4 regions of the Streptomyces sp. NPDC058092 genome follow, and region 1 is predicted to be linked to each of the others. Evidence: riboswitches for the same ligand, from Rfam matches in the RefSeq annotation. Region 1 holds a riboswitch; each other region holds the start of a gene.
The links. Region 1 has a riboswitch for cobalamin ahead of ACFVV1_RS02335 (ribonucleoside-diphosphate reductase subunit alpha). Riboswitches for the same ligand answer to the same signal wherever they lie in the genome.
Positions count from the first base shown of each region.

Region 2: linked by a shared signal. The riboswitch ahead of ACFVV1_RS23750 (HoxN/HupN/NixA family nickel/cobalt transporter) and the one ahead of ACFVV1_RS02335 (ribonucleoside-diphosphate reductase subunit alpha) in region 1 are both predicted to bind cobalamin.
Region 3: linked by a shared signal. The riboswitch ahead of ACFVV1_RS22225 (ABC transporter substrate-binding protein) and the one ahead of ACFVV1_RS02335 (ribonucleoside-diphosphate reductase subunit alpha) in region 1 are both predicted to bind cobalamin.
Region 4: linked by a shared signal. The riboswitch ahead of ACFVV1_RS16885 (cobalamin biosynthesis protein) and the one ahead of ACFVV1_RS02335 (ribonucleoside-diphosphate reductase subunit alpha) in region 1 are both predicted to bind cobalamin.

Region 1 is NZ_JBHVSY010000001.1:490,998-498,083, forward strand. It holds gene ACFVV1_RS02330 (ribonucleotide-diphosphate reductase subunit beta) at 1-766, opposite strand, end outside; gene ACFVV1_RS02335 (ribonucleoside-diphosphate reductase subunit alpha) at 766-3,177, opposite strand; cobalamin riboswitch at 3,316-3,451, opposite strand; gene mctP (monocarboxylate uptake permease MctP) at 3,600-5,234, opposite strand; gene ACFVV1_RS02345 (DUF3311 domain-containing protein) at 5,231-5,485, opposite strand; gene ACFVV1_RS02350 (GntR family transcriptional regulator) at 5,754-6,518, opposite strand; gene ACFVV1_RS02355 (extracellular solute-binding protein) at 6,798-7,086, shown strand, end outside.
Region 2 is NZ_JBHVSY010000014.1:172,525-179,610, reverse strand. It holds gene ACFVV1_RS23775 (hypothetical protein) at 1-691, shown strand, start outside; gene ACFVV1_RS23770 (Zn-ribbon domain-containing OB-fold protein) at 777-1,160, opposite strand; gene ACFVV1_RS23765 (TetR family transcriptional regulator) at 1,280-1,951, opposite strand; gene ACFVV1_RS23760 (electron transfer flavoprotein subunit beta/FixA family protein) at 2,096-2,881, shown strand; gene ACFVV1_RS23755 (electron transfer flavoprotein subunit alpha/FixB family protein) at 2,969-3,931, shown strand; gene ACFVV1_RS23750 (HoxN/HupN/NixA family nickel/cobalt transporter) at 4,055-5,143, opposite strand; cobalamin riboswitch at 5,171-5,374, opposite strand; gene ACFVV1_RS23745 (hypothetical protein) at 5,371-5,628, opposite strand; gene ACFVV1_RS23740 (biotin/lipoate A/B protein ligase family protein) at 5,726-6,781, shown strand; gene ACFVV1_RS23735 (SpoIIE family protein phosphatase) at 6,903-7,086, opposite strand, start outside.
Region 3 is NZ_JBHVSY010000013.1:87,603-94,688, reverse strand. It holds gene ACFVV1_RS22250 (OPT/YSL family transporter) at 1-79, opposite strand, end outside; gene ACFVV1_RS22245 (IclR family transcriptional regulator) at 203-1,003, opposite strand; gene ACFVV1_RS22240 (DUF2382 domain-containing protein) at 1,466-2,503, shown strand; gene ACFVV1_RS22235 (ABC transporter ATP-binding protein) at 2,786-3,586, opposite strand; gene ACFVV1_RS22230 (FecCD family ABC transporter permease) at 3,583-4,617, opposite strand; gene ACFVV1_RS22225 (ABC transporter substrate-binding protein) at 4,698-5,738, opposite strand; cobalamin riboswitch at 5,800-5,989, opposite strand; gene ACFVV1_RS22220 (beta-ketoacyl-[acyl-carrier-protein] synthase family protein) at 6,069-7,086, opposite strand, start outside.
Region 4 is NZ_JBHVSY010000009.1:45,941-53,026, reverse strand. It holds gene ACFVV1_RS16890 (cobyric acid synthase) at 1-1,272, opposite strand, end outside; gene ACFVV1_RS16885 (cobalamin biosynthesis protein) at 1,269-2,297, opposite strand; cobalamin riboswitch at 2,442-2,573, opposite strand; gene ACFVV1_RS16880 (hypothetical protein) at 2,745-2,975, opposite strand; gene ACFVV1_RS16875 (anion permease) at 3,052-4,317, opposite strand; gene ACFVV1_RS16870 (class II aldolase/adducin family protein) at 4,617-5,276, shown strand; gene ACFVV1_RS16865 (alpha/beta hydrolase) at 5,367-6,494, shown strand; gene ACFVV1_RS16860 (hypothetical protein) at 6,679-7,086, shown strand, end outside.

The DNA of each region.
Region 1 (7,086 bases):
CCTCGAGCATCGCGGAGATGTCCTTCTCCAGCTCCTCGTCGAAGAGGTCAGGCTCCTCCTTGCGGACCGTGTCGACCACCTCGAATGCGAAGCTCATGTGGCAAGTTTCGTCCCGGAAGACCCAGTTCGTCCCCGTGGCGAGACCGTGCAGCAGACCCCGCGAGCGGAACCAGTAGACGTACGCGAACGCGCCGTAGAAGAACAGCCCCTCGATGCACGCCGCGAAGCAGATCAGGTTCAGCAGGAAGCGACGGCGTTCGGCCTTCGTCTCAAGACGCTCGATCTTCTCGACCGAATCCATCCACTTGAAGCAGAACTGCGCCTTCTCACGGATGGACGGAATCTCCTCGACCGCGTCGAACGCGGCGGAACGGTCGTCCGGATCGGGCAGATAGGTGTCCAGCAGCGTCAGATAGAACTGGACGTGCACGGCCTCCTCGAAGAGCTGCCGCGAGAGATACAGCCGCGCCTCGGGGGAGTTGATGTGCTTGTACAGCGTCAGCACGAGGTTGTTGGAGACGATCGAGTCACCCGTCGCGAAGAACGCGACGAGCCGGCCGATCATGTGCTGTTCGCCGGGGGACAGCTTGGCGAGGTCGGCGACGTCGGAGTGCAGATCGACCTCCTCCACCGTCCAGGTGTTCTTGATCGCGTCGCGGTAGCGCTCGTAGAAGTCCGGGTAGCGCATGGGCCGCAGGGTCAGTTCGAAGCCCGGGTCGAGCAGGTTCTTGTCGCGCGCGGTCTTCTCGGAGTTGGTGGAGCTCATTACTGACAGGCCTCGCAGGACTCGGGGTTTTCGAGAGAGCAGGCGATCGCGTCGGCGTCGGGCGCCGAGGCCTGCTGTACGGGAATGGGGACGGTGGCCGCGGCCCGGCCGGAGGCCGCACGGGCGATCCGGGTCGCCGGGCGTGAGCGCAGGTAGTACGTCGTCTTCAGCCCCTGCTTCCAGGCGTACGCGTACATGGAGGAGAGCTTGCCGATCGTCGGCGTCTCCATGAAGAGGTTCAGCGACTGGCTCTGGTCGAGGAACGGGGTACGGGCCGCCGCCATGTCGATCAGTCCGCGCTGCGGGATCTCCCACGCCGTGCGGTACAGCGCCCGCACGTCAGCCGGGATCCAGGCGAAGCCCTGCACGGAGCCGCTCGCCTCGCGCAGCGCCTCACGGGTCCGCGCGTCCCACACGCCGAGCTGCTTCAGCTCCTCCACCAGATACGCGTTGACCTGGAGGAACTCACCGCTGAGCGTCTCGCGCTTGAAGAGGTTGGAGACCTGCGGCTCGATGCACTCGTACACACCCGCGATCGAGGCGATCGTCGCCGTCGGCGCGATGGCGAGCAGCAGCGAGTTGCGCATCCCGGTCTTCGCGATCCGGGCGCGCAGCGCGTCCCAGCGCTCCGGCCAGTTCAGCTCGGTGTCGTAGTGGTCGGGGTGCAGCACACCGCGCGCGGCCCGCGTCTCGGCCCAGGCCGGCAGCGGACCCGACCGCTCGGCGAGCTCGCAGGACGCCTCGTACGCCGCGAGCATGATCCGCTCGGAGATCTGTGTGGAGAGCGCGCGGGCCTCGGGGGAGTCGAACGGCAGCCGCAGCCGGAAGAAGACGTCCTGCAGGCCCATGGCCCCGAGGCCGACCGGGCGCCACTTCGCGTTGGAGCGGCCGGCCTGCTCGGTCGGGTAGAAGTTGATGTCGACGACCCGGTCGAGGAAGGTCACGGCGGTACGGACGGTGGCGTCCAGCCGCTCCCAGTCGATGGAGCCGTCGGCGACGAACGCACCGAGGTTGACCGAACCCAGGTTGCAGACGGCCGTCTCGCCGTCGTCGGTGACTTCGAGGATCTCGGTGCACAGATTCGACGAGTGGACGACGCGGCCCGGCTCGGCGGTCTGGTTCGCGGTGCGGTTGGAGGCGTCCTTGAACGTCATCCAGCCCTGGCCGGTCTGCGCCAGGGTCCGCATCATCCGGCCGTACAGCTCACGGGCCGGCATCGACTTGCGGGCCAGCCCCTTGGCCTCGGCGGCCCGGTACGCGGCGTCGAACGCGTCGCCCCACAGGTCGACCAGCTCGGGGACGTCGGCGGGCGAGAACAGCGACCAGTCGCCGTCCGCGTCGACCCGGCGCATGAACTCGTCCGGGATCCAGTGCGCCAGGTTGAGGTTGTGCGTACGCCGCTGGTCCTCGCCCGTGTTGTCGCGCAGCTCCAGGAACTCCTCGATGTCCGCGTGCCAGGTCTCCAGGTAGACGGCGGCGGCGCCCTTGCGCCGGCCGCCCTGGTTCACCGCGGCGACCGAGGCGTCGAGCGTCTTCAGGAATGGCACGATGCCGTTGGAGTGCCCGTTGGTGCCACGGATCAGCGAACCGCGGGCGCGGATGCGGGAGTACGAGAGACCGATGCCGCCCGCGTGCTTCGAGAGCCGTGCCACCTGGTGGTAGCGGTCGTAGATCGAGTCGAGCTCGTCGAGCGGGGAGTCCAGCAGATAGCAGGAGGACATCTGCGGGTGCCGGGTGCCGGAGTTGAACAGGGTCGGCGAGGACGGCAGATAGTCGAGCCGGCTCATCAGCCCGTACAGCGCCGCGACTTCGTCCAGGGCACGCTCCGAGTCGTTCTCGGCGAGCCCGGACGCGACTCGCAGCATGAAGTGCTGGGGTGTCTCGATGACCTGGCGGGTGTGCGGGTGGCGGAGCAGATAGCGGCTGTGCAGGGTCCGCAGCCCGAAGTAGCCGAAGCGGTCGTCGGCGCCGTCGGCCAGCGAACGCTCCACCAGCGAGTCGAGGGCGGCCGCGTGCAGCGCGACGAACTCGGCGGTGCGGTCCGCGATCAGGCCCTCGCGGTGCCCGACGGCGACCGAGGCGGAGAAGGAGACGGCGCCCTGGCCGGCGGCCTCGTCGGCGATGGCGAGGGTCAGGAGCCGGGCGGCGAGCCGGGAGTAGGCGGGGTCCTCGGAGATCAGCCCCGCGGCGGCCTCGGTGGCCAGCGCGCGCAGCTCGGCCTCGTCCGCCCGGGCGCTGCGGCCGCGCAGCGCGGCGGCGGCGACGCGACCGGGGTCGGTGTCGGGCAGATCGACGGTGAGGTCGGTCAGGGTCCGCAGCAGTGCGGTTCCCGGTCCGTCGTGTGCGGTTGCCTCGGACTCGGCCGCTTCGGACACGGCGGCTGAAGCCGGATCGGCTGGCGCGATGGTCACGTGGTGCTCTCCCTCGCTCGGCTCGGGGCCGGCGGGGAACGGGGCGGCCGGACAGAGGCGGGCCCGGGTCTGGGCAGCACTCCGTACGGCGTCCACCGGCCCAACCGCGAGGCCCGGACGTCTGGCATCCGGTTCGGTCGAGCCGGATGCGCTGTCGGCAGGTCCTCGGACTTACTCGGGGGTGCGCAAAAGCGCACCGAACACACCGTTGCGGGACAGTTCCGGATTCGCACCGGATTCCCCTGCGGCGACAGCGAGCATGAGCATACATGTGGGGGCCGCCCGATGAGACAGCCCCCACATGTTGTGTCGCGCAACGGAATTCGGGACGCGCGTACGGCCCGCCGCTGAGGGCAGGGGCGGCCCGCCGCGCCCCGCTGAAGGGGGCTCGACGGGCCGTCGTACGGCTGTGGGAGCGGCCGTCAGTGGCCGCCGCGTGCCCCTGCTGTGGCCGGTGGGAGCTCCACCTGGACGCCCCGGTCGCCCGCGTCGGCCGTGTAGTCGGCCGGCGAGGTCTCGTCGACCCCGACGGGCGCCTTCACGGCGTTCAGGACGAAGGTGAGCACCACCGTCACCACCACGTTCAGCACGAACGCCGTGAGACCGATGTAGCCGATCTCGCCGATGCCCGGGATCTCCTTGGACGACCCGCCGAAGTGCGCCTGGGTCGGGCTGGCGACGCCGTACGCGGCCACCGTCCCGTACACCATGCCGACCGCCCAGCCCGCGAGCAGCGCCCAGCGGTGGAACCAGCGGGTGAACAGGCCGCCGACCAGGGCCGGCATCGTCTGGAGGATCCAGATCCCGCCGAGCAGCTGGAAGTTGATCGCGACCGTCTTGTCCATGGTGAGGACGAAGGCGAGCGCGCCGACCTTCACCAGCAGCGACACCAGCTTGGAGACCTTGGTCTCCTGCTCCGGGGTCGCGTCGGGCTTCAGGAAGTCCTTGTAGATGTTGCGGGTGAAGAGGTTCGCCGCGGCGATCGACATGATCGCGGCGGGCACCAGCGCGCCGATGCCGATGGCGGCGAACGCGACGCCCGCGAACCAGTCCGGGAACATGTTCTCGAACAGCTGCGGGATGGCCAACTGCCCGTTGTCGACCTTGATCCCGGCGGCGATCGCCATGAAGCCGAGCAGCGCCAGCAGGCCCAGCATCAGCGAGTACAGCGGCAGGATCGTGGTGTTGCGCCGGATCACATTGCGGCTGCGGCTGGAGAGCGTCGCCGTGATCGAGTGCGGATACATGAACAGCGCCAGCGCCGAGCCCAATGCCAGGGTGGCGTAACCCCATTGACCCGCCTCGCCCGGTGCGAGCGCGCCGCGCGGCTTGCCGGTCGCCGGATTGGTCTGCGAGAACGCCTCGCCGGCCTTGGCGAAGATGTCGTCGAAGCCGCCGAGCTTGATCGGGATGTAGATGATCGCCACCGTGATGACCAGATAGATCAGCCCGTCCTTGACGAAGGCGATCAGCGCGGGCGCCCGCAGACCGGACGAGTAGGTGTACGCGGCGAGCACCGCGAACGCGATCAGCAGCGGCAGGTCCTTGATGAACCAGTGGGTGTTCTCGCCACCGCCGACGCCCATCACGTCCAGCACCGCCTGGATGCCGACGAGTTGGAGCGCGATGTACGGCATCGTGGCGAGGATGCCCGTGACGGCGACCGCCAGCGAGAGCCCCTTCGAGCCGAAGCGTCCGCGGACGAAGTCCGAGGTGGTCACGTAGCCGTGCTTGTGCGAGACCGACCAGAGCCGCGGCAGGAAGGTGAAGATCAGCGGGTACACGAGGATCGTGTACGGCACGGCGAAGAAGCCGGCTGCGCCCGCCGCGTAGATCGCCGCGGGCACGGCGACGAAGGTGTACGCGGTGTACAGGTCGCCGCCGAGCAGGAACCAGGTGACCCAGGTGCCGAACGACCGTCCGCCCAGGCCCCATTCGTCGAGGCTGGCGTCGTTCTCGGCCTTCCGCCAGCGTGCGGCCAGGAAGCCCATGACCGTGACGGCCAGGAAGAAGAAGATGAAGACGCCGAGTGCGACGCCGTTCACGCCGTCCTTCATGCCGACGCACCCCCCTTGCGGGCGCGCTGGTCACGCTGCCACAGCTTGTACGCGATCATCGTGAGCGCGGTGGAGATCAGCACCCAGAGCATCTGGTACCAGTAGAAGAACGGAATGCCGATGAAGGTGGGGTCCACCTTCGCGTACGAACTCACCCAGAGCATCGCCACGAACGGCGCGATGAGACAAAGGGCGATGACCACCCGCACCGGTGTGACGGTCGGTGGTTTTCCTTCTGGGTCTGCTGGCATGCGGCGACTCCGTCCCCTCGCTGATCACCTGGTGTAATGCGCAGGAAATCTAGGGGAGGCTTCTGGTCACCGTCACCCCCTGTCCGCATTGCGGTCCGGCAACAGTCTCGTGAGCGGGCGCGAATGTTCGGAATGTTGCCAAACGTACGAGAGTTGGTCCGGATCAAGGCGTGCGAACGGCCCCCGTGGAGTGACGGATTCCACGGGGGCCGATGCGGCTGTGCGTACGGGGTGCGGTGGCCGGAAGCAGCCGGTCGCCGTGGCGGGTTCAGTCCGTCGGCCGCTTCAGGCGGGCCACGAACTTGTACCGGTCGCCGCGGTAGACCGAGCGCACCCACTCCACCGGCTCGCCCCGTCCGTCCAGCGAATGCCGCGAAAGCATCAGCATCGGAAGGCCCACATCCGTACCGAGCAGCCCGGCCTCGCGCGGTGTGGCGAGCGAGGTCTCGATGGTCTCCTCGGCCTCGGCCAGCCTGACGTCGTACACCTCGGCGAGCGCGGTGTAGAGAGACGTGTACTTCACCAGCGAACGGCGCAGCGCCGGGAAGCGTTTGGCCGAAAGGTGCGTGGTCTCGATCGCCATCGGCTCACCGCTGGCGAGCCGGAGGCGCTCGATCCGCAGTACGCGGCCGCCGGTCGTGATGTCGAGCAGCCCGGCCAGCGTGTCGTCGGCCGTGACATAGCCGATGTCCAGCAGCTGGGAGGTCGGTTCGAGTCCCTGGGCGCGCATGTCCTCGGTGTACGAGGTGAGCTGGAGGGCCTGGGAGACCTTCGGTTTGGCGACGAAGGTCCCCTTGCCCTGGATGCGCTCCAGCCGGCCCTCGACGACCAGTTCCTGGAGGGCCTGGCGCACGGTGGTGCGCGAGGTGTCGAACTCGGCGGCCAGGGTCCGCTCCGGGGGCACGGGAGTGCCCGGCGGCATGGTGTCCGTCATCTCCAGGAGATGTCGCTTCAGCCGGTAGTACTTCGGGACGCGCGCCGTCCGCGTGGTCGCGCCCGTCTCGTTCTCCGTACTGCCCCCGTCGGCACCCATGGCCCGCCTTCCCGACTGCTGCGTTGCTGCCGTCACCGGCTCCTCCGTCTGTCGCGGCTCACATGGTGGCACGGTCCGGTCACGGGTCGTCGCCCTCCCTTAGATGTCGGTCCTATAACGGACGCGAGTGCACTTCTTATACACCCTTGACACCCCTAAAGGTCTAGGCCAAGCTCCCGGTACTGGTCTAAACCATTAAAGACCAGGTCCAGCCCCAGCAGTACTCGTCGAATGTCTTCGCGGTGGGCGGGGTTGCAGTATCCCTGAGGAGGGTTTGGCGTGAAGCGCAAGCTCATCGCGGCGATCGGCGTCGCGGGCATGATGATCGGCCTGGCGGCGTGCGGGTCCGACGACGGCGGTAGCGACAACGTTAAGAAGACGAGCGCCGGCAGTTACGAGGGCCAGACCCTGACTGTATGGACGATGTCCGGCTCGAACCCGCCCGGTTGGACCAAGACGGTCACCGACGAGTTCGAGAAGAAGACCAAGGCCAAGCTGAAGATCGAAGTCCAGGACTGGAACGGCATTCAGCAGAAGGTCACGACGGCCCTCTCCGAGTCCAACCCGC
Region 2 (7,086 bases), on a different contig from region 1:
GGCTCCACTGGGCGGCCTGATGTCCTGCAACTTCTGCAGCACCGACCTCGGCATCGTCCCGTTCCCCGGGTTCGCGGGAGACTCCGACCCCGAGCACTACGCGGACTGGGGCGTCGACGTCACACTGGCGTTCCGGCGTGACGGGAAGCCGATCGAGGACCAGAGCCAGTGGATCGTCAAGGACAAGGCCGCCTACCAGCTGGACATCGACGTCCGGTACGACGCCTCGGACGAGAAGTACTACGAGGACGCCAAGGCCACTCACGCGCAGTACTCGTTCACGGCCGACGCCCCGCGCGGGATGTCCGAGGAAGCCTGCAAGGACTTCCTGGGCCAGGTCTCCGCCTGTGAGCCCCTGCCGGTGATCACCACGCACTACCGGATGTCCGCGGACCCGCTCGACCGGGTCCGTGCGGGCACCCCGTACTCCTTCACGCTGGACGGCTACCGGGCCACCGGTTGGAAGGGGTCGACGAAGCTCGCCGGGGCGAAGGTCTCGGTGAGCTACGACGCCGGCCGGACCTGGCACCCGGCCACGGTCGAGCGGGCGGACGCGGACTCCTTCCGGGTCTCCTACCGGCAGCCGAAGCTCTCCGCGACCAACGGATACGTCGCCGTCAAGGCCGAACTCTGGGACGACGCGGGCAGCCGCACCGTCGAAACCCTCGACCGGGCCTACACGCTGAAGTAGCCCCGGGCCGAGCGTGGGCGCCGCACCGGACCCCCGTCCGGTGCGGCGCCCTCACGACCGGGGCCGGAAAGAACCACGAGGACGATCAGAACCACTCGTCGCGCGCGGGTGGTTCGCAGAGCTCGAAGACCACCTCGCCCGCATCCGGATCGCCACCGGCGACCGGGCGGACCCGGGCACCGGCCGACACCAGGTGCGGCGCGGCACCGACGACGCGGCAGCGGAACACGAAGCCCTCGGGCAGCCGGACGAGGGACTCGTTGCGCGCCGCTTCCGTGTAGCGGTGCACGACCCCGGACCTCACCACGACGCCCAGCCCGGCGCTGTGTTCGGGCTTCAGATCACTCGATGCGCACACCGGACACAGCAGCCTCCGGAAGGAGGCGGTGCCGCACCAGCGGCACCGGTGGTAGTGCAGGCCGGCTTCCTCATGCACCGTCTGCACGGTGCCACTTGACGACTGGGACATGTTCGACCCCCTGCGCTCGCCTCGGATGCGCCACACCTGCGCGTCGGCGCGTCCGCACCATAGGACACTGAGTGCCGAAACGTAAAGGCACTCAGTGCCAGATGCGGTACGGTCCGGTGTCAGCCTTGACCGATGACCGACTCGATCTGCTGCACGACGCGCCACATCGGAGCACCCTTCGCCGCGACCATGACGACCACGTCGCCGCCGGGCGAGGGCGCGGACGTGCCTCCGGCCGCCGCGCTCCCCCATACCTGGCGCACCAGCCCGAGGGCGTGATCCACCGCGGCCTCCGCGTCCCCGTCACCGCCCGAACGCAGCCAGGTCCGCAGCCCGTTGTTGTGCGCGGCGACGACGGACGCGGCGATCACCTCGGCCCGCAGCGCGCCGTCCCCCGACTCGCCGTACCGGTCCCGGAGATAGCCGGCCAGCGTCTGCTCGTACCGGCGCACCACGGACAGTTCGTAGGTGCGCAGCCCGGGCACCTCCCGGGTGAGCCGGTAGCGCTGGACGGAGAATTCGGGGTTGGCGGAGTACATCCGAAGGACGAGCCGGGCCGCGTCGCACACCGCGTCGACCGGCTCCGCGTCACCGACCGCCGCCAGGAAGGCGGTCATGTCGGCGAGACAGCGTTCGTGGTCCGGGAAGACCGCGTCCTCCTTGGACGGGAAGTACCGGAAGAACGACCGGCGCCCGACCCCGGCCCGCGCCACGATGTCGTCCACCGTGGTCTGCTCGAAGCCCCGCTCCAGGAAGAGCTGGAAGGCCGCCTGGGCGAGCACCTCCCGCATGGGGGCCTTCTTCGCCGGTCTGCGTGCGTCAGTCATGCGGGGAACGTAACACCGGAGAGCCCCTTCTGGCACTAGGTTCCTTTACAGAGGGTACTGAGTGCCATATCGTCAACCTACGAACCATACCCAGGTAGGAGAGCCGGCGTGAGCTTGAGGATCGTTGTCTGTGTGAAGTACGTGCCCGACGCCACCGGGGACCGGCATTTCGCCGATGACCTGACGCTGGACCGTGAGGATGTCGACGGTCTGCTGTCGGAGCTCGACGAGTACGCGGTGGAGCAGGCGCTGCAGATCGCGGACGAGGCGGACGATGCGGAGATCACTGTGCTGACGGTGGGTCCGGAGGATGCCAAGGACGCGTTGCGCAAGGCGTTGTCGATGGGTGCGGACAAGGCCGTTCACGTCGAGGACGACGGTCTGCACGGTTCGGACGTGATGGGTACGTCGCTGGTGCTGGCGAAGGCGATCGAGAAGGCCGGTTTCGACCTGGTGATCGCCGGTATGGCGTCGACGGACGGGGTGATGGGTGTGGTTCCCGCGCTGCTGGCGGAGCGTCTGGGTGTTCCGCAGGTCACGTTGCTGTCCGAGGTTTCCGTGGCGGGCGGGGTCGTCAGGGGCCGCCGTGACGGTGACACGGCGTCCGAGCAGCTGGAGGCTTCTCTGCCGGCGGTGGTGTCGGTGACGGACCAGTCGGGTGAGGCGCGGTACCCGTCGTTCAAGGGGATCATGGCGGCGAAGAAGAAGCCGGTGGAGTCCTGGGATCTGGAGGACCTGGAGATCGAGGCGGACGAGGTCGGTCTGGCGGGTGCCTGGACCGCGGTCGATTCGGCGGCGGCGCGTCCGGCCCGTACGGCGGGCACGATCGTCAAGGACGAGGGCGAGGGCGGCAAGCAGCTGGCCGAGTTCCTGGCGGGCCAGAAGTTCATCTGACCCCGGCCCCGGCCCCGGTCCCGGTCCGGGTCCCGTTTCCGTTTCCGTTCTCGTTTTTCTTCGCAACTCGCAGGAGATTGAAGTCCCATGGCTGAAGTTCTCGTCTTTGTCGATCACGTGGACGGTGCCGTCCGCAAGCCCACGCTGGAGCTGCTGACGCTGGCGCGGCGTGTCGGTGAGCCGGTCGCGCTCGCGCTGGGTGCGGGTGCCGCGGGCACGGCCGGTGTGCTGGCCGAGCATGGTGCGGTGAGGGTCCTGACGGCTGATGCGCCGGAGTTCGCCGAGTACCTGGTGGTGCCGAAGGTCGATGCGCTGCAGGCGGCGTACGAGGCGGTGTCGCCGGTCGCGGTGCTGGTCCCGTCGTCCGCGGAGGGCAAGGAGATCGCGGCCCGTCTCGCGGTCCGTATCGGTTCGGGGATCATCACGGACGCGGTGGATCTGGAGGCCGGTGAGCAGGGCCCGGTCGCCACGCAGTCCGCGTTCGCCGCGTCGTTCACCACCAGGTCCCGGGTCTCCAAGGGCACCCCGGTGATCACGGTCAAGCCGAACTCGGCGCCGGTGGAGGCCGCTCCGGCCGCGGGTGCGGTCGAGGCGCTGGTGGTGTCGTTCTCCGAGAAGGCCACCGGCACCAAGGTCGTCTCCCGCACCCCGCGTGAGTCGACGGGGCGCCCGGAGCTGACCGAGGCCGCGATCGTCGTCTCGGGTGGCCGGGGTGTCAACGGCGCCGAGAACTTCGCGGTCATCGAGGCGCTGGCGGACTCGCTCGGTGCGGCGGTCGGTGCGTCGCGGGCGGCCGTGGACGCGGGCTGGTACCCGCACTCCAGCCAGGTCGGCCAGACCGGCAAGTCCGTCTCGCCACAGCTGTACATCGCGTCCGGTATCTCCGGGGCGATCCAGCACCGCGCGGGCATGCAGACGTCCAAGACGATCGTCGCGATCAACAAGGACGCCGAGGCCCCGATCTTCGACCTCGTCGACTACGGCGTCGTCGGCGACCTCTTCCAGGTCGTGCCCCAGCTCACCGAAGAGGTCAGGACCCGCAAGGGCTGACCCACCCCCCTCGAAACAGCGTCCCGACGGTCCGGGGCCGCGTGGTGTGCACTCACTCACCGCACGGCCCCGGACCGTCCTGCCGATCCGGCTCACGTCCAACTCGCCCCCGGCGCAAGGGCGTCAGCCGCTGTCGGCGGCGCGGGCCGTCCAGCGTTCCTCGACCTTCGCGATCCTCCAGTACGCCAACGCCACCGCCCACACCAGCACGAAGAGCCCGACGATGATGTAGCCGACGTTGCCCAGGTCGAGGCCGGAGATCCAGCCGGTGACCGAGTCCCGGAGATCGAGCTTGTCGTGCAGGACGGTGACCAGCTCGATCGTGCCGATGAAGAAGGCGACCGCGATCGACAGGCCCGTGATGGCAAGGTTGTAGAAGACCTTGCGTACGGGGTTGGAGAAGGCCCACTGGTAGGCGAAGTTCATGAACGTCCCGTCGAGCGTGTCGAACAGGCTCATCCCGGCGGCGAACAGCAGCGGCAGGCACAGGATCGCGTACCAGGGCAGACCGGCCGCGGCACCGCTGCCCGCCATGACCATCAGGGTGACCTCCGTGGCGGTGTCGAAGCCGAGACCGAAGAGGAAGCCGAGCGGATACATCTGGCCGGGCCTGGTGATGGACCGGGTGAACCGGCCGAGGATCCGGTTCATGAACCCCCGCGAGTCCAGGTGCTGCTCCAGCTCGGCCTCGTCGAAGCGGCCGGCCCGCATCGCCCTGAACACCCGCAGGATGCCGACGAGCGCGACGAGGTTCAAAGCGGCGATCAGGTAGAGGAAGGACCCGGAGACGGTCGTGCCGACCACGCCCAGCACCTGGTGCGTGCCCGAATTCTCGTTGATCAGCACCCCCGCGAGGCGCGCTCCCCCGGCTACCAGCGCTGCCATGGCGATGACCACGCTGGAGTGTCCGAGCGCGAACCAGAAGCCGACCGAAACGGGCCGCTTGCCGTCGGCCATCAGTTTGCGGGTCGTGTTGTCGATGGCGGCGATGTGGTCGGCGTCGAAGGCGTGCCGCATGCCGAGGGTGTAGGCGGTGATCCCGAGCCCGATGCCGAACGCCTTGGATCCGACCTCGTAATGCCCCGGCACGACCAGCAGGAACAACACGCCGAACGCCACCACGTGCAGGGCCGCTATCACCGCGAGCAGCCCCGCGGTGCGGATGGTGTCCTCGCGCCGCCACTTGAACACGGCAGACTCGGGCAGGGTCATACGGTCACGCTCCAGCACCTCGTGGATAACTTCGTGAGATGCCGTGGCCGGTCTCCTGGCTGACGGGTTCGCTCGCGCTCGTACCCGCCCCGGCCTTCCCAGCCGCGCTCTGCGGCCAGTGGCGTCAGTGGGACGGATACTCCCCGATCACAGTGGCGAGGGCCGCTCCGGCCTGAGACTCCCTGGAGTCTGTCACCGGTCTTCCCGAACACCACGACGCGCACACTCTAGATTCCCGTGAGTGACACCCACAAGTACGCCGGGTCCGACCGGTGGCACAGTGGACGGAGGGCGCGGCCGTCCTCGCTCGCTGCGCGGTCCCGGCCGAAGCGGCCGACGACGAGCTGCCTGCGGCGCTCTCTCCGGACGAGCAGCATCAGCTGAGAAGCGCCGTCGTCGAGCAACTCCCGCGCCGAGCGCCCCTCCACGCCCTCGGCGCACAGAGTGAACTCCCCTTCCTCCGCATGCCGGAGTTCGTAACGCACGGCCCCGTTGTGACGGCGGATTAGATCGCGCGGCAGGGACGTTGTGCGTGATCGGTGCCGATTCGTAGAGGAATCCGGTGGATCTGGAGGCATGGCTGTGCACGGTGAGTACAAGGTCCCGGGCGGCAAGCTCGTCGTCGTCGATCTGGACGTCGAGGGCGGGGCGTTGCGCAACGTACGGGTGGCCGGGGACTTCTTCCTGGAGCCCGACGAGGCGATTCTCGCGATCGACGCGGCGCTGGAAGGTGCCCCGGCCCATACCGGCACCGCCGGTCTCGCCGCCCGGATCGACGCGGCTCTCCCCGCCTCGACCGTGATGCTCGGCCTCAGCTCCGAGGGCGTCGCCGTCGCCGTGCGCCGGGCCCTCGCCCAGGCCACCGAGTGGAGCGACTACGACTGGCAGCTCATCCACGAGGCCCCGCAGTCCCCCGCGCTCCACATGGCCCTCGACGAGGTCATCACCGCCGAGGTCGCCGCGGGCCGGCGTCCGCCGACGCTCCGGGTGTGGGAGTGGGCCTCGCCCGCCGTGATCATCGGCAGTTTCCAGTCGTTGCGCAACGAGGTCGACCCGGCAGGTGCGGAGCGCCACGGCATCACGGTCGTCCGCCGCGTATCCGGTGGTGGGGCCATGTTCGTGGAGCCCGGCAACACCATCACGTACTCGCTCTCCGTCCCGGACTCGCTCGTCTCGGGCCTCTCGTTCGCCGACAGCTACGCCTATCTCGACGACTGGGTGCTCGGCGCCCTCGGCGACATGGGCATCAAGGCCTGGTACCAGCCGCTCAACGACATCGCCACGGACGCAGGGAAGATCGCGGGAGCGGCTCAGAAGCGCGTGGTCGGCGGGGAGGGTGCCGTTCTGCACCACGTGACCATGTCGTACGACATCGACGCCGACAAGATGCTGGAGGTGCTCCGCATCGGCAAGGAGAAGCTCTCCGACAAGGGCACCAAGAGCGCGAAGAAGCGCGTCGACCCGTTGCGCCGCCAGACCGGACTGGCGCGCGAGGCCGTCATAGAGCGGATGATCGAATCCTTCCGCACCCGGTACGGCCTCGCGCAGGGCAAGGTGACGGACGAGGAGATGGCCCGGGCCGAGGAGCTCGTGCGTACGAAGTTCGGCACCGAGGAGTGGACCGCCCGGGTGCCGTGAGCGGGCCCCCGGGCGCGAGCGCCGAATTCCGTGAGCGGGTGATGCACCGGGTGACGCACGGAGTCGAAGACAGCGGCGTTGCTGTGATGCCGGTGCTGTGGACGGTCCATCGGGAGGGTCGTCACGTTGCCGTCGCCGGGATTTCCTGCTCGGTCCAGATGATCTTGCCTTCGGGCGTGTAGCGGGTACCCCAGCGGCGGGTCAGCTGGGCGACGAGGAAGAGGCCGCGACCGCCCTCGTCGGTCGTCCTGGCGTGCCGCAGCCGGGGAGAGGTGCTGCTGGTGTCGGAGACCTCGCAGATCAGG
Region 3 (7,086 bases), on a different contig from region 1:
TGCGCGGATGCGAGCGGGTGTCGTCGGTATCGGGGCCCGGCGGCGGGGCAGGGTCCGGGGCGGAGACATGGTGCGCCATGGGGCACCCCCTTCGGTGAGCAGGACTGGGTAGGTCGTCGGCGGATGTGCGCGGGCATGGCCCGGCACACCGGCGACGCGGGTACCGCGCTCGCAGCGGTGGGAGGTTCTGCGGTGGGCCGGTTCAGCCGCCGAGGGCGGCGGTGATCTCCGCCGCTCCGGCGCGGACCAGCGTCACAAGGGTGTCGGCGGCCCGGTCCACGCGGTGGGACGGGCCGATGACGGTCAGGGAGGCGGGGACGCCGTCGCCCTGGAAGACGGGGGCCGAGACCGCGGTCACGGCCTCGTCGTACTCGCCGTGGCTGATGCTGTAACCATCGGCGCGGACCTGTGCGTAGCAGGCGAGCAGGGCGTCCAGGTCGGTGATGGTGCGGTCGTTGAAGCGGGTCAGCCCGGTGGGGCCGAACATCTGCCGGATCTCGCGTTCGGGGTGGTACGCGAAGATGGCGTGTCCGGACGCTCCGGCGTGGCCGGGCATGACCGCGCCGATGATCGCCGTGTAGCGGACGGGGCCGGTTCCGTCGACGGCGGCTTCGCAGCGGTAGCTGCCGCCGTGCGGGACGTTGAGGACGATGCTCTCGCCGGTCTCGCGGAGCAGCCGGGCGAGCACCGGCCGGGCGAGCGAGGAGAGCATCCCGCTGTGTTCGCCGACCCTGGCCAGCCGGGACAGGGCGGGTCCGGGGCGGTAACGGCGGGTGCGGTCGTCGCAGACCAGGAAGGCGCGCGCGGTCAGCGTGGTGAGCAGTCGCTGGACGACGGCCTTGTCCCAGCCGTGGTGACGGGCCAGTTCGCTGACACCCCACTCGGGCCGTTGCTCGGTGAAGGTGAGCAGGACGAGCAGGGCCCGGTCCACGGTCTGCAGGACGCCAGGGACCCGGTTTCCGGCTTCGGCCGGGGTGCCGGTTTCCTTGCCGTGCTCCGTCATGGGGACGGCCCTCCTTCGTCCATGTCATCCGCCTACCGGTGCGGAAATCGCAACGCCGTTGCGTTTTCTGGCGAAAGAATGCGGGTGCCCCAAGCGGGTGTCAAGGGTTTGCCGCGAATTCGCCTCCGCGGCGCGAATGTGCTGCTCACAGGCGGTGGCGGGACAGGTCGCACCGGTGGCGTCGGCGCGTGGGCGTGCCGCCCGCAGGCATGCGTTCTTCGCACGGTCAGGAGCTCACGCATGAGGCGCACACCTTTCACGCTTCACCCGATTGGCCTAACGGAAGGGTGGCGTCCGCACCACCGTGACGGGCGGCCACCGCCGAAGCGCCGCGCATGTGACGGCCGGCCTGCGCGGGCGGGGAGGTTGCAGCGTCCATCCGGGTGAGGCGCGATGGGAATCGGACGCGCCTCCCCTGATGGATCCAGCCACAGGACGCGCCCGGGCGAGGAGGGATCGGCCATGGGAGCCGCTGACGGTTTCACGGATTCCGGAGAGCTCGACGGCCTGACGGTGTACGACACCGCGGGCGAGAAGATCGGCAGTGTGGGCCGGGTGTATGTCGACGACAACACCGGCCGCCCGGACTGGATCACGGTGAAAACCGGCCTGTTCGGCATGAAGGAGAGTTTCGTGCCGCTCGCCGGGGCCCGTCGCGTGGGCTCCGACCTGCACATCACGCATCCGAAGGACCGCGTCAAGGAAGCCCCCCGGGTGGACGCGGACGCGCATCTGTCCGTGGCGGAGGAGGAGGAGCTCTACCGCCATTACGGCCTCGCCAGGAACACCACCGCCCGGTTCGGCGGGCAGCCGGGCACCGGAACCACGACGTCCGGGACCGGCACCACGGCCACGGGCGCGGCGCGAGCCGCCGGAACCGGAGCCATGGGCGCGGCCGGCACCTCCGCCTCCGGTACGGACACCTCCCGCACCTCCACGTCGCGCACGACCGGCATGGCCGGCGCCGGAACCGGTACGGGTCCGGGCAGGCACCGCGACACCGGGACGGCCGGCACGGCCCGGCCCCTCGTCGGCGCCGGGGCGGGTGCCGAGCGGTCCGCCGCGGACCTGGGCGGCAAGGAGGAGTTGATCCGCTGCGAGGAGCAACTGCACGTCGGCACCGAGGAGTACGAGAGCGGCAAGGCGCGCCTGCACAAGTACGTCGTCACCGAGAACGTGACCAGGACGGTGCCGGTGGCACACGAAGAGGTACGGGTCATCCGTGAACCGTTGCGGCCCGGCGACAGGGCGACGGGGCCCACGGACATCCGCGAGCAGGACGTCGAGGTCACCCTGCACGCCGAGCGCGCCACCACGCGCAAGGAGACGGTGCCGGTCGAGCGGGTGCGCATGGAGACCAAGAAGGTGACCGAGCAGAAGGAGGTCTCCGCCGAACTCCGCAAGGAACAGATCGACTACGCGGACGACAGGAACATCGAGGGCGGAGACATCGGAGGAAAGGGCATGGGCGGCGAGTACGGCCGAGGGCGCCGCCGCTGACCCCCGCCGCAGAGCGGCGGACAGCCGCACCGAGAGCGCGAGTGAGGGGCGGGCCCGTGTCGTGTCAGGGCCCGCTCTCCCGCCGTCAGAACTCCGGCAGTTCGCGTACGGCACCGCCACCGCAACGCCCGTCAGCGCCCGCCGCCACAGCGCCCGCCGCTACGGCCGCACCGGTCCCTCCGGCCCCACGGGTTCGACCGGCGACTCCGGTCACTCCGGTCACTCCGGTCACTCCGGTCACTCCGGTCACTCTGTGCGCTCCCGCCGCTCCCGCCTCTCCGGTCACTCTGTGCGCTCCCGCCGCTCCGGCAGGAAGCGCACCGAAGGCCGCCCGTCGGGGCCGTCCGGAGCGACCCGCGCCCGCACCCGGTAGACGTCGGCGATGAGTTCCTCGGTGATCACTTCGGTGGGGGTTCCGGCGGCCACCACTCGCCCCTCCTTCATGACGACGATCCGGTCGCAGAACATCGCGGCCAGGTTGAGGTCGTGCAGAGCGATCACACCGGTGAGGGGCAGCGAGGTGATCAGTGACAGCAGTTCCAGCTGGTGCTGGATGTCGAGGTGGTTCGTCGGCTCGTCGAGCAGCAGTTCACGCGGTTGCTGAGCCAGTGCGCGCGCGATCTGGACGCGTTGCCGCTCGCCTCCGGAGAGGGTGTGCCAGGACTGGCCGGCGCGGTCGGCGAGACCGGTCCGCTCCAGGGCCTCGCGCACCGCGTCGTCGTCCGCCCGGCCGGGCGCCGACCAGGCCCTGCGGTGCGGGACGCGCCCGAGGCGCACCACGTCCAGGACACTCAACTCGACCTGGGTGACGGCATGCTGGTCGACCACGGCGACCCGCTGGGCCACGGTCCGGCGGCCGATCGCGTCGAGCCGCCTGCCATCGAGGGTGACCACGCCCGTCGCCGGGGCGAGCACCCCCGCGAGCACCCGCAGCAGGGTGGACTTGCCGGAGCCGTTCGGCCCGATCAGCCCGACGGTCGTGCCGGGCGGCGGGGCGAAGTGGACCCCGTCGAGGATGAGGCGGCCGCCCGCCTCCCGGCTGACCCGGTCGGCACGCAGCCCGTCCGAGGCTCCCCCCGTCATGTGATCCTCCGGGTGCGGTACAGGACCAGGACGAACGCGGGCACGCCGATGAGCGCGGTGACGACACCCACCGGCACCTCCTGCGGGTCGAGGACCGTCCTGGCGAGCGTGTCGACCCAGACCAGGAACACGGCCCCGGCCAGTGCGGTGACCGGCAGCAGCCGCCGGTGCCCGGAGCCGGCGAGTGCCCGCGCGGCGTGCGGCAGTACCAGGCCGACAAAGCCGATGGCGCCCGCCGCGCTGACGAGTGCGGCGGTCAGCAGCGCGGTCGCGCAGAGCAGCACGATCCGGGTGCGGGCGACATGGACGCCGAGCGCGGCGGCGGCGTCCTGGCCGAACGCGAAGGCGTCGAGCGTACGGGCGTGTCCGAGGCAGACCAGCAGCGTCAGGACGAGAACGGCGGAGCAGATCCACACATCGGTCCAGCCGACCCCGCTGAGCGAGCCCAGCAGCCAGAACAGCACCCCGCGGGTCTGCTCGGCGTCGGCGGAGGTCATCACCACGAAGGAGGTGAGCGCGGAGAACAGCTGCATGGCCGCCACACCGGAGAGGACGACCCGGTCGGTCGTGCCGCCCAGGGTGTGGCTCAGCAGCAGAACGAGGGCGAACGAGCACAGTGCGCCGATGAACGCGCCGGTCGAGATCGACACCGCTCCCCCACCGACCCCGAGGACGACGACCACGACCGCGCCGGTCGACGCACCGGAGGAGACGCCGAGGACGAACGGGTCGGCGAGCGGGTTGCGGAGCAGGGACTGCATGACGGTGCCGCACACCGCGAGCCCGGCGCCGCACACCGCCGCGAGCAGGGTGCGCGGCATGCGCAGGCTCCAGATGATGCCGTCCCGGATCGGGGTGAGCCGCGTCCGGCCCCAGCCGAAGTGGGCGGCCACTGTGGACCAGACGTCGGCGACGGAGATGCGGGCGGGGCCGATGGTGACGGCGACCGCGACGGACAGCACGAGCAGCGCGACGCCGCAGGCCCACAGGACCCCGCCGCGCAGCTTCCGTACGCCCGCCCCGCCGCGCAGCTTCCGTACACCGTCCCCGCCGCGCGCGGTCGCTTCGGAGGCCCGCCGCGCATCCGCCGCCGTGGTCCGCTCGGTGTCCGTCACCCCGCGAGCCCGAACGTGCGCAGCCCGGCGGCGACGCGTTCCACGCCCTCGACCGTCCGGATGGACGGGTTCATGGCCTGGCCGCTCAGCAGGACGTACCGCTTGTGCCTGACGGCGTCCATGTTCTTCGTGGCGGGGTTGGACTCCAGGAATTCGATCTTCTTCGCGGCGCTCTCGGCGGTCTGTGCCTTGCGGGTCAGGTCACCGATGACCAGGACGTCGGGGTTGCGGTCGGCGACGGTCTCCCAGCTGATCTGCGGCCATTCCTCGTGCGTGTCGTCGAAGACGTTCTTCGCGCCGAGTTCCCCGGTGATGATGCCGGGTGCTCCGCAACAGCCGGCCAGGTAGGGGGCCTTGGAGTCGGAGAACCAGTAGAGGAGGGTGGTACCGGAGGCGTCGATGGACCCGGTCGCCTTCTTCACCCGGGCCCGCAGCCGCGCCACGAGCGTGTCGCCGCGCTCCTGCACGCCGAACACCCTGGCCAGGTCGCGTACTTCGCCGTAGACGCTGTCCATGGTCAGTGGCTCGGTACGGGCTCCGTCGCCGCCGCCGCTGTTGTCCTTGCCGGTGCAGTCGGCGGGCGAGACATAGGTGGGGACGCCGAGCTCCTCGAACTGTTCGCGGGGGGCGACGCCGCCCTTGGCGAGGGTCGACTCGAACGACGCGCTGACGAAGTCGGGCTCCTGGTCGAGGACCTTCTCCGACGAGGGCCGGTTGTCGGCGATCCTGGGGACCTCGGCATTGGCCTTCTCCAGGCCCTTCATCACCGGGTCGGTCCAGGTCGCGGTGGCGGCCAGCCGGTCGGCGAGGCCGAGGGACAGCAGGATCTCCGTCGACCCCTGGTCGACCGGGACGGCGCGGCGCGGCGCGGATTCGACGGTGACGGTGCGTCCGCAGTTCTTCAGCGTCACGGGATATCCGTCGGCGGAGCCGGACTTCGCGGTGGAGTTGCTCGTTCCGCCGCCGCAGGCGGTCAGCAGGACGAGTCCCGCCGTGAGCAGGGCGATGGTGCGGACGGGGCTGGCTATGGACGGCACGGAGTCCCTCTGCGTCTCTGGGCCCATGCGCGGAGCCCGTTGTACGGAGTTCTGCGCCCGGTACCGGGTCGCAGCCGCCAGCAGGTCTTCGGACTCGGGTTCCTTCGGACGGGACGCCTTCCCAGGACACCCGAAGGTGTTCCCAGTGGCCGTGGCCCCGCCCGTCCCCCTCACCGCTGCGCGTCAGTTCCGGATTCTCACCGGATTCCCTGACTCCTACGTGGAGTTCGACTGGCCCAGGCAAGCTATCACGAGCTTCTGCGCAGCTCATGGTCGGTGTGGCCGGTGGTACGCCGGGATGGGCTCCCCGTCGCACCACCTGCCTGATGCCTACGGACGCTGAAGGGCGATCACGGCATTGTGTCCGCCGAAGCCGAAGGAGTGGCTGATGGCACGCCGGACAGGCAGCCGCAGCGGTTCCTTGGTGACGCAGTTGATGTCGAACTCGGGTGCCGGGGCGTCCAGGTTGGCGATGGGCGGTACGACTCCGCGCTGGAGCGTGAGGACGGTCAGTCCGGCCTCGATCGCTCCGGCCGCCCCCATGCAGTGCCCCAGCACGCCCTTCGGGGCGGTGACGGGCGGCCGGTGCGGGTAGACCCGGCCGATGAGGGCGGCCTCGGTGGCGTCGTTGATCGGCGTCGCCGTGCCGTGCGCGTTGATGTGCTCGACATCCTCGGCCGCCCAGCCCGCGTCGCGCAGCGCGGCCTCGACCGCTGTCTGGGCGACCGCGCCGGACGGGTGCGGGCTGGTGGGATGGTGGGCGTCGGTGGTGGCGCCGGTGCCCGCGAGCAGCGCCCGGGGTCCGGCGCCCCGGGCTGCGGCGTCGGCCGCCCGTTCCAGCACCATGACGGCGGCGCCCTCGCCCATGACCAGCCCGGCACGGTCGGCCGCGAAGGGCCGGCATCGCCTGGCCGGGTCGCCGTGCGCCCGGGCCGCGGCTCCGGACCGGGCGAACCCGGCCATGGCGGCCGGGTAGACGATCGACTCGGTGGCTCCGGCGATCGCGATGTCGCACTGCCCGGTGACCAGGAGATCGCGGGCGACGGACAGGGCGGTGACACCGGACGAACACGCGGTGCACGGTGCCATGCTGGGACCCGTGGCCCGCAACTGGATCGCGATCTCGGCCGCCGGCATGTTCGGGATGGTGAGCAGGATGCCCGACGGCGAGATGGCATCCGGTCCGTGCCGGTCGAGTACGACGGCCTGCTCGGTCAGTGAGGCGGAGCCGCCGCTGCTGGTGCCGACGACCACCGCGACCCTGCTGCCCTCCCACCGCGCCGGGTCGAGCCCGGCGTCGGCGACCGCCTCCCGGGCGGCGAGGACGGCGAACTTGACGTACCTCCCC
Region 4 (7,086 bases), on a different contig from region 1:
CCAGTGGGTGCCCCACACGGCGCCGACCCGGCAGCCGTCCAGGAACGGTTCGCCGCCGCGTACATCGGCGACGCCGTGGTGGATCTCGTACCCCTCGACAGATGCGCCGAGCGCCTCGCCGACGGGGCGGGCGAGGGTCTTCTCGCGGTTGAAGCGGATGCGTACGGGCAGCAGGCCGAGGCCGTCGATGTGCCCGGCCCTCGACTCGACGTCGTCCTCGATGTGTTCACCGAGGATCTGGAAGCCGCCGCAGATGCCGAGGACCGGCCGGTCCTCGGCGGCACGCCGCACCAGGGCGTCGGCGAGGCCGCGCTCGCGCAGCCAGGCCAGCGCGTTCACGGTGCCGCGGGTGCCCGGCACGATGACGAGGTCGGCGTCGGCCAGCTCCTCGGCGCGGTCCACGAACCGGACGACGACGCCCGGTTCGGCGGCCAGTGCGTCCACATCGGTGAAGTTCGACATCAGGGGTACGGCGCACACTGCGACGCGCAGCACGTCGTCGCCGAGCGGCGGCGCGACGACCGATTCGCGTACGGCTCCGCGCAGCGAGACCCTCAGACCGTCCTCTTCGTCGATGCCCAGGCCGTGGGTGAAGGGCAGCACCCCGTACGTCTGCCGCCCGGTGATGTCGCGCAGCATCTCCAGGCCGGGCTCCAGCAGCGAGACGTCGCCGCGGAACTTGTTGACGAGGTAGCCGGCGATCAGCGACTGGTCCTCGGCGTCGAGCAGCGCCGTCGTACCGAAGAACGAGGCGAAGACGCCGCCGCGGTCGATGTCACCGACGACCACCACCGGGAAGCGCGCCGCCCGTGCGATGCCCATGTTCACGATGTCCGTGCGCCGTAGATTGATCTCGGCCGGACTGCCCGCCCCCTCGCAGATCACTGCGTCATACGTGCCCCGAAGCTGCTCCAGACAGTCCACGACCGTGGAGAGAAGCGCTTCCTGCCGGCCCCCGTGGTAGCCGCGCGCGCTCATCTCGCCCACCGGTCTGCCCATCAGGACGACCTGGCTGGAGCGGTCGCCGCCGGGCTTGAGCAGGACCGGGTTCATCAGCGCGGTCGGCTCGACCCGGGCGGCCTGGGCCTGCATGGCCTGGGCGCGGCCGATCTCGGCACCCTCGCGGGTGACGAACGAGTTCAGCGACATGTTCTGCGCCTTGAAGGGCGCCACCTTCACGCCTCGGCGTACGAGCCAGCGGCAGATGCCCGCGGTGACGACGCTCTTGCCCGCGTCCGAGGTGGTTCCGGCGACCAGCAGTCCGCCGCTCATGTCCGTCTCCGTCCTGCGATCGAACGTCCTGCCATCGAATGTCCTGCGATCGAACGTCCTGCCTTCGGGCGTTCCGCGATCCGCCGGGCGGCGAGGGCCACGCCCAGCCGGCCCGCCACGCACACGCCGAGGGCCAGCGCGCTCACCCGGCGCGACAGCCGTACCGCGCGTTCGATGTCCTGGGTCTCCACCGCCCGGCCCGTCTCCCCGTTGAGGACGGGACGGTGCTCGACGCGGCCGCCGTACGCGAGCGTCCCGCCGAGCCGTACGCCGAGCGCACCCGCGAACGAGGCTTCCACCGGGCCCGCGTTGGGGCTCGGGTGCTTGGCCGCGTCGGCCCGCCACGCCCGTACCGCTCCACGTGGCCGCCCCCCGGAGGCCACGGCGAGCAGGGCGGTGAGCCGGGCACCGGGCCAGCCCGCGAGGTCGTCGAGGCGGGCCGAGGCCCAGCCGTAGCGCCGGTGGCGGGGCGACTTGTGGCCGACCATGGCGTCGAGCGTGTTCGCGGCCCGGAAGCCGACGAGCCCGGGGACACCGGCCAGCGCACCCCACACCAGGGCGCCGACCACGGCGTCCGAGGTGTTCTCGGCCACGGACTCCACCACGGCGCGGGCGATCTGCGGCCCGTCGAGGGAGTGCGGATCGCGCCCGCACAGATGCGGCAGCCGCTCGCGGGCGCGGTCGATGTCACCGGCGGCCAGGGCGTCGCCGATGGTCCGGGCCTCACGCCCCAGGGAGGTACCGCCGACGACGGACCAGGTGGCGGCCGCGGTCAACGCGACGGAGACGGCGGGGTGGCCACGTACGGCACGGGTGATCAGCGCGGCACCACCCGCGGCGCCTCCGGCGCAGACAAGGGTGTGCAGCGCGCCCCACCCGCGGTGGTCGCGCCACAGCCGGCGCTCGACGCCCGCCGCGGCCCGCCCGAAGGCGGCGACCGGATGCCCCCTGCGGGGGTCACCGAGCAGCAGATCGCCGATCAGACCGGCTGTGGCGCCGTACGCGAAGATGCGGTCGGCACGCACGGCTCAACCGGCCGTCACGCCTCGAAGGAGGTTCGTACAGGCGGCTCTCGACGAGAGCGCCACAGCAACGGACGCACGGCAGCCAGGCATGGCGATATGTCCTCACTCAGGGTCCGCGCCCTGGTTCGACGTGACCGGCGACGAGAGTCTCCTGGCTCCCGGATCCGCAGTTCCCCCGGCCTTCCAGCCCGCTCGCGCGTGCCGTGACTTCCGGTGTGGGGGACTGCTCCCCGGTGACAGTGGCGGGACCGCGCCGGATTCGCACCGGCTTCCTCTGCTGTCGCCGTAATTGGCTCCGGCAGTCCACCACGCTCCGCGAACGCCCGTCAACTTGCCGTTGACCTGCGACGGCGCAGTGTGCTGAGGCCCACACCGGGCCCGGCGCAGCACTTCGGGCCGGACACACGTCGTGTGTCCGGCCCGAAGAGGGAGTGCGCGGGGCGGGGCTCAGGCGACGATCAGATAGATCCCGTACGCGACCGCCGCCGCGCACAGCGCGAAGCAGACGTACGCGCCGGTGCGGGCCAGCAGCAGTGAGCCGCCGGAGCCGCCCTGCGTGGCCGGTTCGGGCTGCTTGGAGAGGCCGACGATGCCCAGGGTGAAGAGGCCGACCAGCGCGACGGTGGCGACGAGGGAGACGCCGAAGACGGTGCCGAGGGCTGCCCAGTCGATTTTCATGCTGAATCCTTAAGACGGCGGGCCTGGACGATGGGCCCGGACGGCGGGCCCGGGCGGACCGGCCTGGACGGTCGGCCTAGACGGTGGCGGGTCGCGCCGGGTCCGGGGTGGCTCCGGCCGGGGCCGGAATGGTGGTCTTGAGGTCCTGTGCCGCTGCCTGGGCCGCGGTGAGCGGCGGGCTGACGGCGGCGATGGCCGTGGTGACGACGCCCGCGGGCTCGGCGACGCCGTCCGCCGGTGCGACATCGCCGTGGCCGACCGGCTTGCGGCGCGACAGCATCCAGATCGCCCCGGAGCCCGCGACCAGCAGCGCCGCGACGACCACGACCCCCCAGGTGCCCTGCTTGGTGAGGAATTCCGCGCCCGCGCCGACCAGACCCGCGGCCGGCAGGGTCAGACCCCAGGCGACGAACATCCGGGTGGCGGTGGACCAGCGGACCACGCCGCCCTGGCGGCCGAGGCCCGCGCCCATCACGGCGCCGGAGCAGGACTGGGTGGTGGAGAGGGAGAAGCCGAGGTGCGAGGAGGCCAGGATGACCGTGGCCGCACTGGTCTGGGCGGCGAAGCCCTGCGGCGGCTTGAGGTCGGTGAGGCCGCTGCCCATGGTGCGGATGATGCGCCAGCCGCCCAGATAGGTGCCGAGCGCGATGGCCAGACCGGCGGAGACGATCACCCAGACCGGCGGGTTGGAGCCGGGGTGCAGGACGCCACCGGTGACCAGCGCCAGGGTGATGATGCCCATGGTCTTCTGCGCGTCGTTGGTGCCGTGGGCGAGGGAGACGAGTCCGGCCGAGGCGATCTGACCGGCGCGGTAGCCCTTGGCGGTGGCCTTCTCCTGGGCGTCGTTACGGATCTTCCCGCCGATCCGGTACGTCAGCCTGGTGGCCAGCAGCGCGGCCAGACCGGCGACGACCGGGGCGGCGACCGCGGGGAGCAGCACCTTGGTGACGACGGTGCCGCCGTTGACCGACGACCAGCCCGCCGACATCACCGCCGCGCCGATCAGGCCGCCGAACAGGGCGTGCGAGGAGCTGGACGGCAGCCCGACCAGCCAGGTCAGCAGATTCCACAGGATGGCGCCGACGAGTGCCGCGAAGATGACTTCTGTTCGCAGCCCGCTCTCGTTGACGATCCCGCCGGAGATCGTCTTGGCGACCTCCACGGACAGGAACGCGCCGACGAGGTTGAGAACGGCGGACATGGCCACCGCTGTCTTCGGTCTGAGTGCGCCGGTCGAGATGGTCGTCGCCATCGCGTTGGCGGTGTCATGGAAACCGTTCGTGAAATCGAACACTAGAGCTGTCACGATCACAATCGCGAGGAGCAGCGTGATGTGTTCCATTTACCCAGGCAATCGTTCGACGTCATTGGCACGTGGACCGTAGGCAATCTGAGTGAACAGAAGATGAACTGAACAGGGCGTCACGGTGACTGCAAACGGAGTCGGGTCGCTCTTTTCGTACCCCGCTTGTCCCGCGCGCGCGGCGCGAGTCGGGCGCAGGGCCCTGCGAGGCCTGTTTCGGCCCCTCATTGCCCCTATTTACGAACGTTTCCGATTTGTGATGGTGACGACTTCGGTCGACCGCATGTCTGTTCGCCTTCCGGGCTGACCCGGGCCTCCGTAGCTGACAGGATCTCCGCATGAGCGATCAGCAGCGGGACGCGATCGAACGGGCCTGGGAGGGTGTTGTCGCCACCGCCCGCAGGACGGCGGCGGACGGCCTCGTCGTCGGGACCTCGGGCAACGTGTCGGCCCGGGTCGGCGGGACGGTCCTGGTCACCCCGAGCGGAGTGCCGTACGACCGGCTCGGCCCCGAGGACGTCGTCGGCGTCGATCTGACAGGCAACCGGGTCCTAGGCGAACTGGCCCCGACCAGCGAACTCCCGCTCCACCTCGCGGTCTACCGGAACAGCGACGCGGCCGCCGTCGTGCACACCCACGCAGTGCACGCCACGGCCGTCTCCACCCTGGTTCCCGAGGTCCCCCCGGTCCACTACGCCGCCGCCATGCTCGGTGGCCCCGTCCGGGTCGCGGCCTACGCGCGCTACGGGACCGCGGAACTGGCCGAGAACATGCTCGCCGCCCTGCGGGACCGTACGGGCTGCCTGCTCCAGAACCACGGAACCGTCACCTACGGAGCCACCCTGGACGAGGCGTACGACAGGACCGCCCAGCTGGAATGGCTCTGCCGGCTCTGGCTCACCGCGAGCTCCGTACCCGGACACACGCCGAGCCTGCTCTCCCCGGCCCAGCTGCGGGACGTACAGGAAGCCCTGAAGGGATACGGACAGCCGGGCTGACCCGCTCCCGGCTGTCCCGCCACCCCCTGCCGGGACACCGGACGGCCCCGTCCGCTGGCAGGGTGCGGCACACCCCCCGACACTGGAGCCGTGCGCCCGGCAACAGTCACGGCAGCAGCCGTCACCACGATCCTCGGCGTCGGTGCGGCAGCTGTCGCGGCCGGCCGGTACGCCAGCGACGCCGCACTCAGGGCGCCGTCCGGACGACCGCTCCCCGCCGACCGCAGACTCACCGTGCACTCCACGGCGGCCGGGCAGATCACCCTGACCCGCTCCTTCGCCGCGCTGCGGCCCGGCAGGTACGGACTGGTGGGCGACGACGTCCACGCGGTCGTCGGCCCGGTGATCGAACACGCCCATCACGCCCCCGACACCGTCGTCCGCCGACTGGAGCGGGTCAACCGCGGCAGCCTGGAACCCGGCGCCAAGGTCCGGATCACCCCGCAGCTGCACAGCGGCGACCCCTGCTCGGCCCTCGGCCTCGACCACAAGGAAGTCGAGATCCCCGGCGAACTGGGCGCGCTGCCCGCCTGGTTCCTGCCCGCCGCCCGCGACACCTGGGTCATCACCGTGCACGGACTCGGCACGACCAGGGAACACCCCATGAACGTCATGGAGTTCCTGCACGACCTGCGCCTGCCCGTCCTCGACCTGGCCTACCGCGGCGACGCCGGAGCCCCGCGGTCCCCCGACGGCCTCGCCCACCTCGGCGAATCCGAATGGCGCGACCTGGACGCGGCCGTCCGCTTCGCCGTGCGGTACGGAGCCGACAAGGTCGTCCTGCACGGCTGGTCCACCGGCGCCTCGATGGCACTGCACACGGCCGTCAACTCCGCGCTGCGCAACCGGATCCGCGGTCTCGTCCTCGACTCCCCGGTCCTGGACTGGGTCACCACGCTGCGCGCCCTGGCCGTCGCGCACGGCGTCCCGGCGGCGCTGCTGCCGCTCGCCGTCCGTGCCGCCCAGGGGCAGACCGGGCTGCGTGGCGCCCGGCTCCTGGACGGTTCCCTCGCATCGGCGCTGCGCGTCCCGACCCTGATCTTCCACGGCCCGGACGACACCCTGGCCCCCTGGCAACCGTCCCGCGATCTCGCCGCCCGCCGCCCGGACCTGGTCGCCCTGCGTGCCGTACCGCAGGCTCCGCATGCGGCGATGTGGAATGCCGACCCGGTCCACTACGAAGAGGCCCTGCGGCGCTTCCTCACGCCCCTGATGTGACCTGATGAGAGGGATCGGCCGATTGGTGCCGGACCCCGCCGGACACCCCTCCCCCGCGAATTCGGGTTCCGTTTGGGCTTTCGGGCCGTCAGAGGCAAGACTGCTCCCCGTGACGTCCCGTACTCCGCGCGACTCCAGGCTGCGACTTGTCCGCCCCCGACCCATCGCCACCGCTCGCAAGGCGGTGACCACCCGGCGCACCAGGCCGGCGCCCCGCCCTCCGGAGGGCACCCCGCCCCGGGCGGAACTGGCCCGCCAGGCCAGGACGGTCCTCGCCGACGCCGTACGGATCGCCCACTGGGCAGCCGACGGCGCGTTCCCCGGCGCGCCGCCACCGGCCGCCCAGGCTCTCGAACGGGCCGCGACGGCCCTGGAGTTGTCCCCGGCCCAGGTGCGTTCCGGCTGGGACCGGGCCCGCCTGGCCGGTCTCGTCGAACTGCACGGCGGCACCGCGCGCCCCGGCTGGCGGCTGCGCGCCTGGGACCGCGACGACTCCGCCGTGCTCCGCGGCTGGGTGGCGCTCTTCGACGCCTGGTCGCTCGTCCACCCCGCACCCGAGGGCATCGAGTCCACCGCGGTCGCCGAGGCCGTC